3 linked regions of the Collimonas fungivorans genome follow. The protein of the gene in region 2 interacts with the protein of the main gene of each other region in a pairwise test. Links are inferred from orthologs where the notes say so. Each region holds a gene or a part of one and is shown on either strand. Other genes may lie near its edges. The genes, in order: CFter6_RS16275, dnaQ and dnaE.

Region 1 (5,560 bases), 1.8 Mb from region 2 along the record:
ACCGGCGCTTCGCGGTAAAGACGCGCCATCGGACCGGTTTCGACATAGCCGTTGCCGCCCCAGATTTCCATGCATTCGCCGCTGAATTCCAGCGCCCGCTTGCAGACCCAGAACTTGGCGGCGGGCGTGACGATACGGCGCCAGGCGCGCTGCAGCGGATCGTCCGGATGTTCGAAAGCGCTAGCCAGCTGCAGCATCAGCAGTGTCGCCGCCTCGCTTTCCAGCGCCAGGTCGGACAAGACGTTTTGCATCAGCGGCTGTTCTGCCAGATGGCGGCCGAAAGCGCTGCGGTGGCGCGCATGATGCAGCGCCTGCACCAGCGCCTGGCGCATCAGGCCGGCGGAACCGATGACGCAATCGAGGCGCGTGTGGTTGGCCATTTCGATGATGGTCGGGATGCCGCGGCCTTCGTCGCCGACCATGATGCCGAAGGCTTCCCGGAATTCCACCTCGCTGCTGGAATTGGAACGGTTGCCGAGCTTGTCTTTCAGGCGCTGGATCTGCACCGGGTTCTTGCTGCCGTCAGGCCGCCAGCGTGGCACGAAAAAACAGCTCAAGCCCATCTCGGTACGCGCCAGCACCATGTGGGCGTCGCACATCGGCGCCGAAAAAAACCATTTATGTCCGGTCAGCAGGTAACCGGCGCCGCGTCCGCCGCCGCCCTCGAGCGGGATGGCCGTGGTGGTATTGCTGCGCACGTCGGAGCCGCCTTGTTTTTCCGTCATGCCCATGCCGAGCAGGATAGAGTTCTTGTGTTCCAGCGCCAGGTCGCGGCTGTCATGTTCACATGACAACAGTTTTGCCTGCAGGGCGGCAAACAAGGCTGGTTCCTGCTGCAGCACCGGGATCGAGGCGAAAGTCATGGTGGTGGGGCAGAGCGATCCGGCTTCCAGCTGGGCGTGCAGGAAATAACCGGCGGCGCGCGCCACGTGGCTGCCGCTTTGCGGCTTGATCCAGGGCAGGGCATGCAAACCTTCGCGGCGCAGCATGCCTAGCAGGGCGTGCCAGGCCGGGTGGAATTCGACGGCGTCGATGCGGTTGCCGAGGCGGTCGAAAGTATTCAGTTCGGGCTGGTGGCGGTTGGCCAGTTCAGCCAGCTGCCAGCTTTCCTTGCTGCCGAGCTCGGCGCCGTAGCGCGCCAGCTGCTCGGCGCGCCATTGTCCGTGCAGGCGCTGCACGCCAGCTTGCAAGATGGTGTCGTCCAGGTACAGGTTGTTGCCATACAGTTCAGGCACCTGATTGGTGACTTCGTGGGTCTGCCCTTGCATGAGTGATCTCCTGATTTTATGGGGCTGTGTTGCTTGGCTTTACCTTGACTTTACCCCTTGCCCGGGTTCTCTGGAAGGTGTTGTCAGGCAATTATCTAGAGCGGCGCTTCAGTCGGCGCTTCCCCAATGAAATGCCGGCAAGTTTAAAAGCTGTGCGGGCTTCGTCTGTCAGGTAAAATGCTGTCTGTATTTCACAATTTGCTTTCACAACTTGCTGCCCCTATCCGCTGCCTATGTCCTACCAAGTTCTCGCCCGTAAATATCGCCCCAGGAGTTTCGATACGCTGGTCGGCCAGGAACACGTCGTAAGGGCCTTGACGCATGCCTTGGAGCAGCAGCGCCTGCACCACGCCTATTTATTTACCGGCACGCGCGGCGTCGGCAAGACCACCTTGTCGCGGATCCTGGCGAAATCGCTGAATTGCATCGGCGCCGACGGCAACGGCGGCATCACCGCGACGCCGTGCGGCGTGTGCGAAGCGTGCGTGGCGATCGACGCCGGGCGCTTTGTCGACTATATCGAGATGGACGCGGCCTCGAACCGCGGCGTCGACGAAATGGCGCAGTTGCTGGAGCAGGCTGTGTATGCGCCGTCCAATGCGCGCTTCAAGGTCTACATGATCGACGAAGTGCACATGCTCACCAACCACGCTTTCAATTCGATGCTGAAGACGCTGGAAGAGCCGCCTGAACATGTCAAGTTCATCCTGGCCACCACCGACCCGCAAAAAATCCCGGTGACGGTGCTGTCGCGTTGCCTGCAGTTCAATTTGAAGCAGATGCCGCCCGGCCATATCATCAGTCACCTGGACAATATCCTGGGCCAGGAACAGATCGAATTCGAAACCCCGGCGCTGCGCTTGCTGGCGCAAGGCGCGCACGGCTCGATGCGCGATGCGCTGTCGCTGACCGACCAGGCGATCGCCTATGCCGCCGGCAAGGTGACCCTGGAAGCGGTGCAGGGCATGCTCGGTGCGCTCGACCAGTCTTACCTGATCCGCGTGCTGGATGCGCTGGTGGCGAAAGACGGCCCCGGCTTGCTGGCGGTGGCCGACGACATGGCCAGCCGCAGCTTGTCGTACAGCGCGGCGCTGCAAGACCTGGGCACGTTGCTGCATCGGGTAGCGCTGGCGCAAAGCGTGCCGGCAGCCCTGGCCGACGATTTGCCGGAACGCGAAGAAGTGATCCGGCTGTCGGCCTTGTTCGATGCCGAAGAAATACAGCTGTTTTACCAGATCGCCGTACACGGCCGCAATGAACTTGGCCTGGCGCCGGACGAATACGCCGGTTTTTCGATGACCCTGCTGCGCATGCTGGCGTTCCGGCCGCAAGCCGGCGGCAGCATCGCGGCGCCGCCGCCGGTCAGCCGTCCGCGGCCGCAGGCAAGCACTGCGCCAGCCACAGCCGCGCCTGCTGCATCGACGAGGCCGCCAGCACAGGCGGCGCCAACCGCCGCCCGCCTGAGCAGCGCACCGCCGACACTCAGCACCAGCGCACCAGTTGTACCTCTTGCGCCAGCCGCCGGCAACGGCGCCATGAGTCCGGCCCGGGCGGCGCTGGAAGCAGCGCGCGCCGCGTCTTCCCGCAAGGGCGGCGCACCGGCACGGCCGCAGTCAAGCCAGGCGCCGGCAGCACCGGTCAGCCAGCCAGCCGCGGCGGCCGTAGCGGACGTAGCGGACGCCAAACCGGCGGCGCCGGCCTATGTGCAGCAAGTGCCGCAGAATTCTTCGGTGCCGCCTTGGGAAGAAGAGATCCCGCTGCCCATGGATTTGCCGGACACCGAATTTTCCAGTTCGGCGGCTGAAAAAAAAACTGAGTCGTATTCATCGCCAGCCCCTCCGTCGCGCCCAGCTGCCGCCAACGGCGCAGTGAGCAATGGCCGCCAGCCTGTGCGCGCCGAACCGGTGGTGCAGCAGCCGGCAGCTGCGCCGGAGCCGCTGCCGCCGCTGGTGCTGCAGCCCGATCCGAACCTGAACTGGGACGGCAACTGGCCCTTGCTGGCTTCCACCCTTGCGGTGCGCGGCGTGGCACATCAGCTGGCGCAGCAGAGCGAACTGGTCAAGTCCGACAGCAGCGGCCCGGCGACCCAGTTTCATCTGCGGATTCCGTTCGATACACTGCGCTCGGCTGGCAGTGTCGATAAGTTGGAGCTTGCGCTGAGCGAGCATTTCGGCCGTCCGGTCAAAGTGGAAACCGAGCTCGGTACGGTGCGCCATACCGCCAACGCGCAGATGCTGGCGGCGCAGGCAGAGCGCCAGCGCCTGGCGGAACTGACCGCGCAGAGCGATCCCTTCATCCAGAGCATGATGCGTGAATTCGGCGCATCGATCGTGCCGGGATCGATCAAGCCTCTGGGCTGAAGCAGCCGGAAGCAACGCGGGCCGGCATCGGCTTGGCCCGTTTGAAATACCAGTCAGATTATCTGTTTTTATAGGAGAAGCACCATGATGAAGGGCCAACTGGCAGGGCTGATGAAACAAGCCCAGGCAATGCAGGACAACATGAAGAAGATGCAAGACCAACTGGCCTTGATCGAAGTCGAAGGCGAGTCGGGCGCAGGCCTGGTGAAAGTCGTGATGACTTGCAAGAACGCAGTCAAGCGGGTGGCAATCGACGCTTCGCTGCTGGCTGACGACAAGGACATGCTGGAAGACCTGGTAGCCGCCGCGTTCAACGATGCAGTGCGCAAGGCTGAAGCGCTGTCGGCTGAAAAAATGTCCGGCCTGACCGCTGGCATGCCTGCCGGCTTCAAACTGCCATTCTGATCAACCGTATCATTGATTGAGCACCGACCGCATGACGCTTGTAACCTGATGCAGGGCCAGCCGTGAAAATTCCTTCCAGTCTCACCTTGCTGACCGAAGCCTTGCGTCATCTGCCCGGTGTCGGCCCCAAGTCGGCTCAGCGCATGGCTTATCACTTGCTGCAGCATGACCGCGACGGTGCGGCCTTGCTGGGGCGGGCGCTGACGCAGGCGGTCGACCAGATCCGCCACTGCGCGCTGTGCAATACCTTCACCGAGAACGAGGTGTGCGAAACCTGCCTCGATCCGGAGCGCGATCCGAGTTTGCTGTGCGTGGTGGAGACGCCTACCGACCAGCTGATGATCGAACAGACGCTGACTTTCAAGGGTTTGTATTTTGTGCTGATGGGACGCCTGTCGCCGCTGGACGGCATCGGCCCCAAAGACATCCAGCTGGAGAAGCTGATCAGCCGCGCCACCGACGGCGTCGTCAAGGAAGTGGTGCTGGCCACCAATTTCACCAACGAAGGCGAAGCCACTGCCCATTACATCAGCGAGACGATGAAAGCCCGCGGCCTGCAGGTCAGCCGTTTGGCGCGCGGCGTGCCGGTAGGCGGCGAGCTGGAGTATGTCGACGCCGGCACCATCGCGCGCGCCATGCTGGACCGGCGCGCAACCTGACAAAACGGAGCGCCATGCCAAAAAAACATAGCAGTAGTCCGAATTAAACCGGCTCGGGCAGTATTATCATAGAAGACTAGTAACCAGTTTCGAGACAGCCGCGCCAAGACGGCAAAGAAAACATACATTGCAAAAACAAACAGCAGTGAAATAACCCTGGATATACGAGGAGACAATATGAAATTCAGCTGGAAGCAGTTCGGCATCGCCCTTTGCCTATTCTTGGCGGGGTACTTTACCTTCAATGGCAAACTGTTTGCGCAGACCCCCGAGAAAACCAAGGTAGCGATCGCCGTGGGCGGCAAGAACCTGTTTTATTACCTGCCGCTGACAATCGCCGAGCAGCTCGGTTACTTCAAGGATGAAGGCCTGGATGTCACGATTTCCGATTTTGCCGGCGGCGCCAAGGCGCTGCAGGCGCTGGTCGGCGGCAGCGCCGACGTGGTCTCGGGCGCGTTCGAACACACCATCAGCATGCAGGCCAAGAACCAGCATATCGTCGCCTTCGTATTGCAAGGCAGGGCGCCGCAGATCGTCATGGGCGTGTCCAACAAGACCATGCCTAACTACAAGTCGATCGCCGACCTGAAAGGCAAGAAGATCGGCGTCACCGCGCCGGGTTCCTCGACCAGCATGATGTCCAATTTCGTGCTGGCCAAGGGTGGCCTGAAGCCGACCGATGTTTCCTACATCGGCGTCGGCGCTTCGGCCGGCGCCTTGTCGGCGCTGCGTTCCGGTTCGATCGACGTGATCGCCAACCTCGATCCGCTGATCACCATGATGCAGCAGAATAACGAGATCAGGATCATCGCCGACACCCGCACCCTGAAAGACACCAATGCCGTATTCGGCGGCCCGATGCCGGCTG
Region 2 (5,653 bases):
GAAGAAATCGAAGCAGATATACAAACCCAGCGCGCGGATCTCTGTAACGCAGATAGCTGGCCAGACGAAGGGCAAAGCAAGTTGGCATTTGAACGCGCCTACCAATCCGAGTTAAGTCAGTAAAAACTGAGCCCACTACATTCAAACACAAATCCAACTACTGAGAAATGCTATGCAAATTAATCATACGACCAACAACCCTGCCCATATGCTGGACGTCGTGATCTCAAATCAAAATTTAGAGAATGACGCAGCGCTTGCTCGAGTACTCAAGGTGGCAGCGCCAGTGATCAGCAAAGTTCGCAACAACGTTCTACCCGTTGGGCCAACGTTGTTGGTGAAGCTGCATGAAGCGACAGGTATGACTACGAGAGAAATCAAGGCGCTTGCAGGAATTGAGCAGTACTGATATGAAATCTAACTTCGCCCATAAGCGCGAGATTGCTAGAGGGGCCACAACATCAGACCGCGTTAGTATGCTCTCGCTCATTCGGCGACATTTATTTGTCCTGCTTGTGAGCCAGCCGGGCAGTACACCCGGTTCGCGGACAACTATAGAACTGGTAGCCGCGGCGCAAAACCGTTTCAATATTCGATCCTTGGCACGACGGACAAACAAACAATCCGTCTTTTTTTCGCTTAAAGCACTGCAATTGAGCATCCCATTCATACCTGGGATACAGAAAATAGACCCAGATAGCAAGAAACGCAATTACGCCCACGGCGACCAGAGCCATTTTCGCGAACAGAACGGAGTGTCCCTTAATGGCATCCGCAGGCGTCGCCCAATCCACGAAGGCCCACAAAAAAATACAAGCGGCCGTGATACCGGCAAATATGACGCTGGTGCGACGCTCCTTCATTGCCTTGAAAAAATCTTCAATTTGACCTGTTGCCATTCCCGCCTCCCTGTTAGTACTAATTATTCGAGAATCCTATCATGACAACAAACCCAGTTAAGTACATTGACGACGCTGCATTGGCCGCGCCGCAACGCGAGTCGCGCATCGGAGAGAAGGATGCGGCCTCCTTTGTGCAAGTTGTGAAATGTCGCAGAAGTACTGGTAAAGTGAGATGACGGCAGTGACCGGCATCCACGTACACTTAGTACTAATACCGGTGTTTTGCACCCTCACCGGATATACCGACAAAGCCGTTCGGCGAAAAATCGAGACGGTATCTGGGTTGAGGGAATTCACTACCGTCGTGCGCCAGACGGCCACATAAACATGAATATGCAGGAGTATTACAAATGGGTAGAGGGCGTAAAGGTAACGGCGTAGAGATTCGCGAAGCATCAATTCGCGTGTCTTTTAGCTGGCGGTTGCGTCGTTGTAGGGAGACGCTCGACTTGAGACCGACCGCACCGAACATCAAATTCGCGGAGCGGCTGGTCGATCAGATCAAACACAAGATCCAGATGGGCAATTTTGTCTATGGCGAGTTTTTCCCGAATTCACCCAATGCCGAGAAAATGGGCTCCACAGTCAGAACGTTTGGGGCCATGTGCGACATGTGGCTTAAGACCAAAGGTCGACTGGCGGCTGCCACGCTCTCGCAATATTCAAATGCACTGAAATTCTGGCAGAGCAAGCTTGGCGCCGACAGCCCGATCGAAACCCTGAGTTACGGAAAAATTGTAGCGATCGTTGGCTCGCATCCTTGGCCAAGCGCGAAGCTTTGCAATAATTATCTGATTCCACTTAGAGGTGTCTTTACCTTGGCAGGACGGGAAATACATGAGCTCGTCAATCCAATGCAAGGTATTGAGAATGGCAAACATCAGAAAGCTGCGCCGGATCCGCTCACTACAGAAGAGATGGAGTGGATTCTCTCAAGCATGCGCGAACACTATGATCGTCGGATAGCGAATTATTTTGAATTCGCATTTATGACGGGCATGCGGCCAGAAGAACTGATCGCACTGCGCTGGGGAGACGTCGACTGGAATCACGGCACCGTTAGGGTCGAACAGGCGAGAACTTTTATGGGGCAGCTCAAAAGCCTAAAAACGCATGAAATTCGTGACGTCGACCTGGTTGACCGAGCAATTGCGGTGCTTCAGGCGCAAAAATCCTTCACTTATATGAAATCGGCGGAGATATTTGAGAACCCGGTTACCGAGAAGCCATGGCATGACGAACGCAGCCAGAGGGACCATTACTGGAAGCCAACGTTGAAACGTTTGGGGATTCGCACACGCCGCGCTTACCAAACCCGGCACACTTACGCGACAACAGCATTAATGGCCGGCGTGAACCCGACGTACATCAGCCGCCAGCTAGGGCATGCAAATGCAAAAATGCTATTTACGGTCTATGCAAAGTGGATTGATTCCGCAGATCGCGGGAGGGAGAAAGCAAAAATGGAAGCCGTACTGCGCTTCCATTCCACTGATATTCACTTACAAACAAATTCGAATTTGTCCCGAATTTGTCCCAGCATCCCCGCAAACGTTGAGAATACTGGTAGGCACGATTGGACTCGAACCAACGACCCCTACCATGTCAAGGTAGTGCTCTAACCAGCTGAGCTACGCGCCTAAAGAAGCGAAATTATAATGGCAAATCTCGTTCGTGGCTAGTGTCTTGTGTGAATTTTTTACAAGATCAGTTTTGCGGCGGGTTTTCCGTTGCATCTGCCGCCGGCTGGCGCCATATGCAGGCGCCTTTGGCATCCTTGTCCAAACCGTTGAGCAGCAGCTCATGCTCGGCCAGTTCTTCCGCGTTCGCCGTGCGCACCACGATCTCCGCCAGCGGCAGCAGTTCCAGCGCCGCACCGCCGCCGTCCGCATCGCCGTGCCCTGCCCCAAGGTCGATGCTGAAACTGTTCTGGCCGCGCGTCATCGCCAGGTACACCTCGGCCAGCAATTCGGAGTCAAGCAAGGCGCCGTGCAAGGTGCGGTGGGCGTTAGAGATGCCGTAGCGGTCGCACAGGGCATCCAGCGAATTGCGTTTGCCTGGATACATTTCCTTGGCTTGCACCAGGGTGTCGATGACGCCGGCGACATCGCCGGAAAACGTGCCCTTGCCTAGCAGCTTGTATTCGGCGTCGAGGAAGCCCAGGTCGAACGGGGCGTTGTGGATGATGACCTGGGCGCCGCGGGTGTACTCGCGCAGCTCGTCGAATATTTCGGCGAACTTCGGCTTGTCGCTGAGGAAGGCGGTGGTCAGGCCGTGGACTGCCAGCGCGCCTTCTTCCGAATCGCGCTCGGGGTTGATGTAGCGATGGAAGTTATTGCCGGTCAGGCGCCGGTTCAGCAACTCGACGCAACCGATTTCGATGACGCGGTCGCCGGTGCGCGGGTTGAGGCCGGTGGTTTCGGTATCCAGAACGATTTGTCGCATGGTCACTTAATTTTCAATACAAACATATGTTAATAATAGCGCGCCGCAGCCAATGCGGCCGTGGCGGTGTTATACAACCGTGGTCACGCCGCGGTTGGCGAGCTGGTCGGCGCGCTCGTTGCCGACGTGGCCGGCATGGCCCCGGACCCATTTCCATTCGATCTTGTGCTGGGCCTGGGCGGCGTCTAGCGCCTGCCACAGGTCGACGTTTTTCACGGGTTCGCGCGCCGCGGTTTTCCAGCCGCGCGCTTTCCAGCCGTGGATCCATTCGCTGATCCCTTTTTGCACATACTGGCTGTCGGTATACACCGTCACCTCGCAGGGACGAGTCAGGGCGGTCAAGGCCTCGATCACCGCTTTCAGCTCCATCCGATTGTTGGTTGTATTGCGTTCGCCGCCAAACAATTCCTTTTCCTTGCCATCCGCCACCAATAGCGCACCCCAGCCGCCGGTGCCGGGATTGCCCTTGCAGGCGCCATCGGCATATATCTCTACTTTGTCCATACTGTCTTTCGCTGCTTGTTATATGTGAGACCCCTGCCCTGACTACTCAGCGCCGTTGCGGTCCGTCTTGTGTATCTTGTTGGTGGCCGGCACGCCGCGCGCTGCCTTGATCAGCTGTTTGCTGAAAGCCGGGCCGACCAGGTGCATGCCCTTCACCCGCTTGATCGCCTGCACGATATATACCGCGCCGAAATATGGCCACCAACGGTTGCCGGCCTTTTCCATGAAGGCGAAGCGATGCAGCCACTTGCTGCTGGTATACGGCGGCGCGTAGCAGCCGAAGTGGCCGCGGTTGACTTCCATGTTCAGCAGCTTCAGCCAGTCTTTCAGGCGTAGCAGGCTGATGAACTCGGCGTTCTGCGGCAGGAAATGCACGCCCGACATGCGGCCCGCGGTTTGCCTGATGCCCCACAAACTGGCCGGATTAAAACCGGTGATGATAACCTGCCCTTCCGGAATCAGCACCCGTTCGACCTCGCGCAAGATCTGGTGCGGCTCGGCGGCGAACTCGAGCACATGCGGCAACACCACCAGGTCCAGGCTTTGCGAGGCAAACGGCAGTTCGGCAAAATCGTGGGTCACCACCACGCCGGATTGCGCTTCGCCCGCTGCCGGCAGGCGGCTGTCCGTCAGCCATTTGTGGCGCATGCGGTTCGCTTGCAGGGACTTGATTTGCGGCACGCCGATCTGCATCGCGTTGAAGCCGAAGATATCCGCCGTCATCGCGTCCAGGCGCGCCTGCTCCCACTCCAGCATGTAACTGCCGGTGGGCGTCTGCAGCCAGGGGCCGAGCGCTATAATGGACTTTTCTGACGACGGATTTGCCATGCCTGCCTTAATTGATAAATCAATGAGAGAACCATTCAATAAGTCGTTAAGCGTATTGGCGGTGCCGGCATTCAACGACAATTATCTCTGGCTGATTCACGATGGCCGCCATGCGGCGGTGGTCGATCCCGGCGATGCCCAGCCGATCCTGGCCGCGCTCGCTGCCCACGACCTGATACTTGTCGCTATTTTACTGACACATCACCATGCTGACCATGTCGGCGGCGTACAAACTTTGCTGCGGCACTTCGACATCCCGGTATTCGGCCCTGCCGGCGAAGACATCGCCGGCGTCAGCCAGAAGCTCAGCGAAGGCGATACCGCCGTCGTCCCGCAACTGGGACTGACCTTGTCGGTGCTGGAAGTGCCGGGCCACACCAGTGGCCACATTGCCTATGTGGCGCATGGCCAGCCCTGGCTGTTTTGCGGCGACACGCTGTTTGCCGGCGGTTGCGGCCGCCTGTTCGAAGGCAGCCCGGCGCAGATGGTCGATTCGCTGGGCAAGCTGAGCAGCTTGCCGGGAGACACCCAGGTGTATTGCGCCCACGAATACACCGTCGCCAACCTGCGCTTTGCGCTGGCGGTGGAACCGGACAATCCGGACCTGGTCGCCCGCATGGCCAGCGAACAGGCCAAACGCGCCCGCCAGCAAGCGACCGTGCCGTCGACCATCGCCCTGGAAATCGCCACCAACCCCTTCCTGCGTTACCGGCAGCCGGCCATCCTCGCCAGCCTGCAGGCCAGCGGCCGCATCGACGGCCGGCAATCCGATCCGGTGGAGGCATTCGCCGCCCTGCGCGAATGGAAAAACAATTTCAAGTGATCCGGCTGGCCGGGAGACCTATCAACGTCATTTATTGTGATTGTTGGTTAGATAGTCTCCGCATATCGATTTATTAAAAGTAATACCTGATAAATCAATCACTTATCTCATGTAACAGTGCAATTTTTGCTTGACGGGAGAAAACCGCCTT
Region 3 (6,688 bases), 550 kb from region 2 along the record:
TCCGCGACAAGGCAGCTGGTATGACTATTGCTGTCATATTATTATCTTATTATTGTTTTATTGCTGCTTTATTGTTATCCACGCTGCCTGGTTCATTGTGTTGTTTGTTGTTTATTTTCAATCGGATTCTTACGCCAAAAGGGCATTGCCATGACTAAAGTTGCTATTGTTTATCATTCCGGCTACGGCCATACCAAAAAACAGGCAGAAGCCGTGCATGCCGGAGTGTTGCGGGCCGAGGGCGCTGCACCTGAACTGATCGCCATCGATGCCGAAGGCAATCTCAGCGACGCAGCCTGGGCTTCGCTGGAAGCGGCCGATGCCATCATCTTTGGCACGCCAACATACATGGGCACCGTTTCCTGGCAGTTCAAGAAGTTTGCCGATACCTCGTCGAAGCAATGGTTCGGCCAGAAATGGAAGGACAAGGTGGCTGCCGGCTTTACCAATTCAGCGACGATGAATGGCGACAAGGGCACCACCATGAGTTATCTGATCACCTTCGCGATGCAGCACAGCATGGTCTGGGTCGGCACCGGCTTGATGCCGGCCAACAGCAAGGCCGCGCAACGTAACGACGTGAACTTTGTCGGCGGTTTCTCCGGCGCGCTGGCGCAAAGCCCGTCGGACTCTTCGCCGGAAGAAGGCCCTGCAGCCGGCGATCTTGAAACCGCCAAACAGTTTGGCAAGCGCGTTGCAGAGACCGCACAGAAATTCAAGAAGTAATTTTCCTGCAAGAGGGCGAATCCAGGTTCGCTCCAGAAAGTAAAAAGCCCGCTTGCGATTGCAACCGGGCTTTTTTTACTGGTTCAGTAGTTGCGTTCAGTAAGCGCCGGTGGCTTCTGTTGGAATCGCCGCGGCTTCCGGCAGGCAATGCGGACAGGACTTGCCTGCCACGTATTGCGGCGACAGTTGCTGGCGCGGCGTCACCACGGCGCGGCAAGCGTAGCATTGCACGGTGGCGGTTTCCTGCAGTTGCGGATTGAGCGCGGTGCGATAGTCGAACACAAAACAGTCGCCGTCGTAATGAGCGCCGCCGCATTCTTCGAAATACTTGAGGATCCCGCCTTCCAGCTGATAGACGCTGTCGTAGCCGATATTCTGCATGTGGATTGCGGCTTTCTCGCAGCGGATGCCGCCGGTACAGAAAGTGACGACAGTCTTGTCGGCCAGTTCGTCCTTGTGCGCAGCGATCACAGCCGGGAACTCACTGAATTTTTCGATGCGGTAATCGATCGTGTTTTCAAAGGTGCCGACGTCGACTTCAAATGCGTTGCGCGTATCCAGCATGACTACCGGCCGGCCTTTGTCGTCGTAGCCCTGGTCCAGCCAGCGCTTCAGCGTCTGTGCTTGCACCGCCGGAGCGCGGCCCAGCTCCGGCTTGATCAACGGATGTTTCATTGTGATGATTTCTGCTTTCAGCTTGACCAGCATGCGCGTGAAAGGCTGCTTTTCGGAATAACTTTCCTTCACCTCCAGGTCAGCGAAGCGTTCGTCGGCGCGCAGCCAGGCCAGGAACTGGTCGATTTGCTCACGCAGGCCGGCCAGGAACAGGTTGATTCCCTCCGGAGTAAGCAAAATCGTGCCCTTTAGTTGCAATTGCTTACAAATTGCAAGAAATTCCGGACGCTTTTGCTCTGCGTCTATGAAAGTGATGAATTTATAGGCGGCGATATTGACGTAGGGATGGCTGGACTGCATGGTGTATTTCTCGGTAAGTCGTTGATTTATCAGTATTATAAACGCCGGCTGCAGGATTGCCCAATTTTGCCCTTGGCGGGCGGGGCCTCAGGGTAAAATACCGGCCATGACGACACCGCAATTTATTCATCTCCGCCTCCACTCCGAGTATTCCATTGTCGATGGCCTGGTACGCATCGACGATGTCGTGAAAGCCGCTGCCGGCGACAAGCAGGCAGCACTTGGCATCTCCGACCTCGCCAATCTGTTCGGCATGGTCAAATTCTACAAAGCTGCGCGCGGCAAGGGCATCAAGCCGATCATCGGCTGCGATGTTTGGATCACCAATGACGACGATCGCGACAAGCCGTCGCGCTTGCTGCTGCTGGTCAAGAACCGCGGCGGTTATTTGCAGCTGTGTGAACTGCTGTCCCGGGCCTGGCTGGAAAACCTGCATCGCGGCCGCGCGGAAATCCGCGCCGAATGGCTGGCTGAACTGACGCAGCAGAGTGGCGGCAACGGCCTGATTGCCTTGTCCGGCGCCCATTTCGGCGACATCGGCATTGCCATCGATAATGGCAATACGGGATTGGCGGAACGTTGCATCGAGCGGTGGGCGGCGATTTTCCCGGACAATTTTTATGTCGAGATCCAGCGCGCCGACCAGCCCAACATGGAGGCGCACGTGCGCCAGGCGGTAGCGCTGGCGGCCAAGTTCAACGTGCCGGTGGTGGCTACGCATCCGATCCAGTTCCTGGATAAGGAAGAATTCATTGCGCATGAAGCCCGCACTTGTATCGCCGAAGGCGAAATGCTGGCGAATGCGCGCCGCGTACGCCGTTTCAACGACCAGCAGTCGTTCAAGACCCAGGCGGAAATGGCCGAGCTGTTCGCCGATATGCCGGCCGCGCTGCAGAATTCCATCGAAATCGCCAAGCGCTGCAACCTGACGCTGCAATTGGGCAAGCCGCAGTTGCCGGATTTCCCGACACCGGACGGCATGACCATCGGCGATTTCCTGATACAGCAGTCGCAGGAAGGCCTGGAGCTGCGCCTGCTGCATCTGTTCCCGGACGAAACGAAGCGCGAACAGCAGCGCCAACGCTACCAGGACCGGCTCAAATTTGAAACCGACACCATCATCAAGATGGGTTTTCCCGGCTACTTCCTGATCGTTGCCGAGTTTATCCGCTGGGCCAAGCAGAATGGCGTACCGGTCGGGCCGGGCCGGGGTTCGGGAGCAGGTTCGCTGGTCGCGTATTCGCTGCAGATCACCGATCTCGATCCGCTCAAATACAATCTGCTGTTCGAACGTTTCCTGAACCCTGAACGGGTATCGATGCCCGACTTCGATATCGATTTTTGCCAGGAAGGCCGCGATCGCGTCATCCAGCACGTCAAGGATCTCTACGGCAAGGATGCTGTATCGCAGATCGCCACCTTCGGCACCATGGCGGCCAAGGGCGCGATCCGCGACGTCGGGCGGGTGCTCGATTTTGGCTACAATTTCTGCGACGGCATTTCCAAGCTGATTCCGTTCAAGCCGGGCAAGCACGTAACGATTGCCGACGCCATCCAGGAAGAGCCGATGCTGGCCGAGCGGCTGGAGAACGAGGAAGAGGTCAAGCAGCTGCTCAACCTGGCGCAGCAAGTCGAAGGCATCGCGCGCAACATCGGCATGCATGCCGGCGGCGTGCTGATTGCGCCAGGCAAGCTCACCGACTTCTGTCCGCTATACACACAGGGCGGCGACGCCGGCGTGGTCTCGCAGTACGATAAAGACGACGTCGAAGCCGTCGGCCTGGTCAAGTTCGACTTTTTGGGTTTGACCACACTGACGATTCTTGACCGCGCAGTGCGCTACATCAAGCAGCTCGATCCGGCCATGGCTGATTTCAGCCTGGAAAAACTGCCGCTCAACGACCGGCCGTCGTATGAATTGCTGACCGCCGCTAAAACAGTGGCCGTGTTCCAGCTGGAAAGCCGCGGCATGCAAGGCATGCTGAAAGATGCGCGGCCCGACCGCTTCGAAGACATTATCGCGCTGGTGGCGTTGTACCGGCCGGGTCCGATGGACCTGATCCCGGACTTCTGCAAACGCAAGCACGGCGAGCGTTTCGACTATCCCGATCCGCGCACCGAAGGCATCTTGTCGGAAACCTACGGCATCATGGTGTACCAGGAGCAGGTGATGCAGATGGCGCAGGTGGTCGGCGGTTACTCGCTCGGCGGCGCGGATCTGCTGCGGCGGGCGATGGGTAAGAAAAAAGCGGAGGAGATGGCGGAGCATCGCCAGATTTTCCGCGACGGCGCCGCCAAGGACGGTTTGACCGAAGCCAAGGCCGACGAGATTTTCGACTTGATGGAAAAGTTCGCGGGCTACGGCTTCAACAAGTCGCACGCCGCCGCTTATGCATTGCTGTCTTATCACACCGCTTACCTGAAAGCACATCACCCCGCCGCGTTCATGGCAGCCAACTTGTCGCTGGCGATGGACGACACCGAAAAGATCAAGATCCTGGTGGAAGATTCGCTGACGGTGTGCAAGCTGACCTTGCTGCCGCCGGACATCAATCTGTCGGATTACCGTTTCACGCCGGAAGGCGAGCCGGGCAAGAAGGCGACGTTCATCCGCTACGGCCTTGGTGCGGTAAAAGGTTCGGGGCAGAACGCGATTGAAGCTATCATCGCGGCCCGCCAGGAAAAGCCGTTCGTCAACCTGTTCGATTTCTGCCTGCGGGTAGACAAGCGCCAGATCAATCGTCGCACCATCGAGTCGCTGATACGCGCCGGTGCGTTCGATTGTTTCAAGGTCGACCGCGGAATCCTGCTGGCTTCGGTGCCGCGCGCGATGGAAGCAGCAGACCAGAAACTGGCGTCCGCCAACCAGGTCAGCCTGTTTGGAGGCGACGACAGTGATCTTGAAGCGCCGATCGAATATGTGCAGGCGGCGCCATGGACTGACAAGCAAAAATTGACTGAAGAGAAGAGCGCGCTCGGTTTCTATCTGTCGGGCCATCTGTTCCATGCCTACGCCGCTGAAGCGCGCCGCTTCGCCCGCACTCCGCTCGGCAGCCTGGAACCGTCGCGCGAACCGCGCGTCCTGGCAGGCATCATCTCTGGCTTGCGGGCGCAAATGACACAGCGTGGAAAAATGATGATCGTGACGCTGGACGACGGCAGCGCGACTGTCGATGTCACTGTCTATAACGAGCAGTTTGAACCGAACAAGGCGTTTTTCAAGGAAGACGAATTCCTGGTGGTGCATGGCAAGGTGTCGGAAGATCGTTTCAACGGTGGTTTGCGGGTGTCGGCGGAGAGGGTGATGGATATTGCTACTGCGCGGATTCAGTACGGCCGCCAGATCGTGCTGTCCCTATCGTCGCTGTCACAGAAAATCGATGCGGCGCAGCTTAGGGACATGCTATCGTCGCATCGCTCAGAAACCGGCTTGCCCATGACGCTGCGCTATACCGGGGAAGGCATCGCTTGCGAAATATTATTCGGCAATGAGTGGAGAGTTTCGCCTAGCGATGGCCTGCAGCTCGCCCTGATAGAAAAGGTGGGACCGGAAGCGGTCGCTGTGGAATATTAAACTGATGCGATTTATCCGGCGCCGTCTCACCATTTAACTTAACCCCGGAGAAGAAATTTGTCCTATATCAAATGGCCTGTGATTCTGGCCATTCTGCTGTTTCCTGCTTTATCCATTGTGCTGCACAACGCTGGCAATGCCTGTTTATTCGTGCTTTTGATTTGCAGCATAGTCGCACTGATCCTGCGCTGCAAACCTATGGACATCGCGTTCAGTCAAGTGTTGAAAGACTATTGGCTGCTTCATCTTGCCATGGCTTCCTTGTTCATTGCAGTTATTCTCAATCAGCTTTCGCTTGGAATTTTTGACGCCAAGCAATATGATCGCGCGTTGCGCCTTGCCGTCTTTGCGCCTGTCTTTTGGATAGTAATGGCGGCACCCCTTAAATATCTGAAGTATGTGCAGTGGTCTTTCATTTGCGGAATCATTGCAGCAACGATCAAGATCTATCTGGTGACGGACGGAGGAATATCGCGGCCAGGCAATATCGGATTTCTGCTGATCATTGCTTTTTCTGACATTGCCCTGTTGCTTGGTTGTATGACACTGCTGTCGATCGGCTGGAACAATCGCCGCAATAAAATGATCATGGCCCTGAAATTCATCATTTTTATTGCCAGCCTGTACATCACCATTCTGGGACAGTCCAGAGGCACCTGGATAGCGATTCCTTTTTTCATGATTTTCGCAGTCCATTCCTGGAAAAGAATCCAGTTGCGCCATAAGTTGATGCTGACAATTTTCTCTCTTGTCGTGGTGGGATCCGTGTTTACTTTCAGTAGTACAGTGGAAACCAGGATGACGGAAGCTAAATCGGATATTTCTCTTTATCTGCATGGGAAAAATGTTGATACTTCGCTAGGTATCAGACTTCAGCTCTGGCGGGCATCCTGGGAACTGTTCAAGGAACGCCCGGTTTTTGGGATCGGACGGGAGAACTTCGGTATAGGTTTGGAAACCCTGTCTGCGCAAAACAAGATTAGTCCCCTCGCGGCATCTCTTGCACATTCTCACAATGAACTTTTGTTTAATCTGACCATCTTGGGGATATTCGGGCTACTGGCGAACTTGTCGATATATTGCGTGCCAGCGTATTATTTTTACAGGGAAATACATCACCCTGATAGGGACATTAGAGTGGCGGCAGGATTGGGGGGGCTCCTCTGTCTGGGCTTCTTTATCTTTGGCCTTACGGATCTGATGTTTTTCTGGACAGTTCTTGGCGGGTTTTATTGCATGAGCGTTGCGACATTCCTTGCGATCATACTTAAGCGCAAAAAAGAAATTAAGGCCGACTGACTGATGAGCTCATCTTCCTATACAACTTATTTCAAACGCCTGGCGATACTACACCGGCCGTACAAAAAGCGTCTGTTTCTGGGACTGCTCGGGATGGTGGTAACTGCGGCAACA

The links.
Region 1: the proteins of dnaQ (region 2) and CFter6_RS16275 interact in binary tests that used the Escherichia coli proteins (3 or more experiments, as listed by UniProt). The link is inferred for Collimonas fungivorans from one-to-one orthologs.
Region 3: the proteins of dnaQ (region 2) and dnaE interact in binary tests that used the Escherichia coli proteins (3 or more experiments, as listed by UniProt). The link is inferred for Collimonas fungivorans from one-to-one orthologs.

What each region holds. Positions count from the first base shown.
Region 1 is NZ_CP013232.1:3,793,695-3,799,254, reverse strand. Bases 1,174-4,064 are described here. They hold CFter6_RS16275 (DNA polymerase III subunit gamma/tau), read left to right. Parts: upstream 1,174-1,501; coding sequence 1,502-3,628; downstream 3,629-4,064. Other genes in these bases: CFter6_RS16270 (YbaB/EbfC family nucleoid-associated protein), read left to right, coding at 3,713-4,033; CFter6_RS16280 (isovaleryl-CoA dehydrogenase), read right to left, coding at 1,174-1,268. In the rest of the region: more of CFter6_RS16280, read right to left, coding at 1-1,173; recombination mediator RecR, read left to right, coding at 4,096-4,692; CFter6_RS16260 (ABC transporter substrate-binding protein), read left to right, coding at 4,870-5,560. UniProt on the Escherichia coli protein: Part of the beta sliding clamp loading complex, which hydrolyzes ATP to load the beta clamp onto primed DNA to form the DNA replication pre-initiation complex.
Region 2 is NZ_CP013232.1:1,996,391-2,002,043, reverse strand. The notes cover bases 1,479-4,462. They hold dnaQ (DNA polymerase III subunit epsilon), read right to left. Parts: upstream 3,348-4,462; coding sequence 2,610-3,347; downstream 1,479-2,609. Other genes in these bases: CFter6_RS08510 (class I SAM-dependent methyltransferase), read right to left, coding at 3,894-4,462; rnhA (ribonuclease HI), read right to left, coding at 3,417-3,851; CFter6_RS08530 (hypothetical protein), read right to left, coding at 1,565-1,783. Outside these bases: CFter6_RS08545 (hypothetical protein), read left to right, coding at 1-123; CFter6_RS08540 (hypothetical protein), read left to right, coding at 173-409; CFter6_RS08535 (hypothetical protein), read right to left, coding at 501-899; more of CFter6_RS08510, read right to left, coding at 4,463-4,679; gloB (hydroxyacylglutathione hydrolase), read left to right, coding at 4,702-5,502. UniProt on the Escherichia coli protein: DNA polymerase III is a complex, multichain enzyme responsible for most of the replicative synthesis in bacteria. The epsilon subunit contain the editing function and is a proofreading 3'-5' exonuclease.
Region 3 is NZ_CP013232.1:1,449,030-1,455,717, forward strand. The notes cover bases 1,457-5,475. They hold dnaE (DNA polymerase III subunit alpha), read left to right. Parts: upstream 1,457-1,807; coding sequence 1,808-5,275; downstream 5,276-5,475. Other genes in these bases: CFter6_RS06265 (sulfurtransferase), read right to left, coding at 1,457-1,701; CFter6_RS06275 (O-antigen ligase family protein), read left to right, coding at 5,333-5,475. Outside these bases: CFter6_RS06260 (flavodoxin family protein), read left to right, coding at 151-726; more of CFter6_RS06265, read right to left, coding at 823-1,456; more of CFter6_RS06275, read left to right, coding at 5,476-6,574; lipid A export permease/ATP-binding protein MsbA, read left to right, coding at 6,578-6,688. UniProt on the Escherichia coli protein: DNA polymerase III is a complex, multichain enzyme responsible for most of the replicative synthesis in bacteria. This DNA polymerase also exhibits 3' to 5' exonuclease activity. The alpha chain is the DNA polymerase catalytic subunit.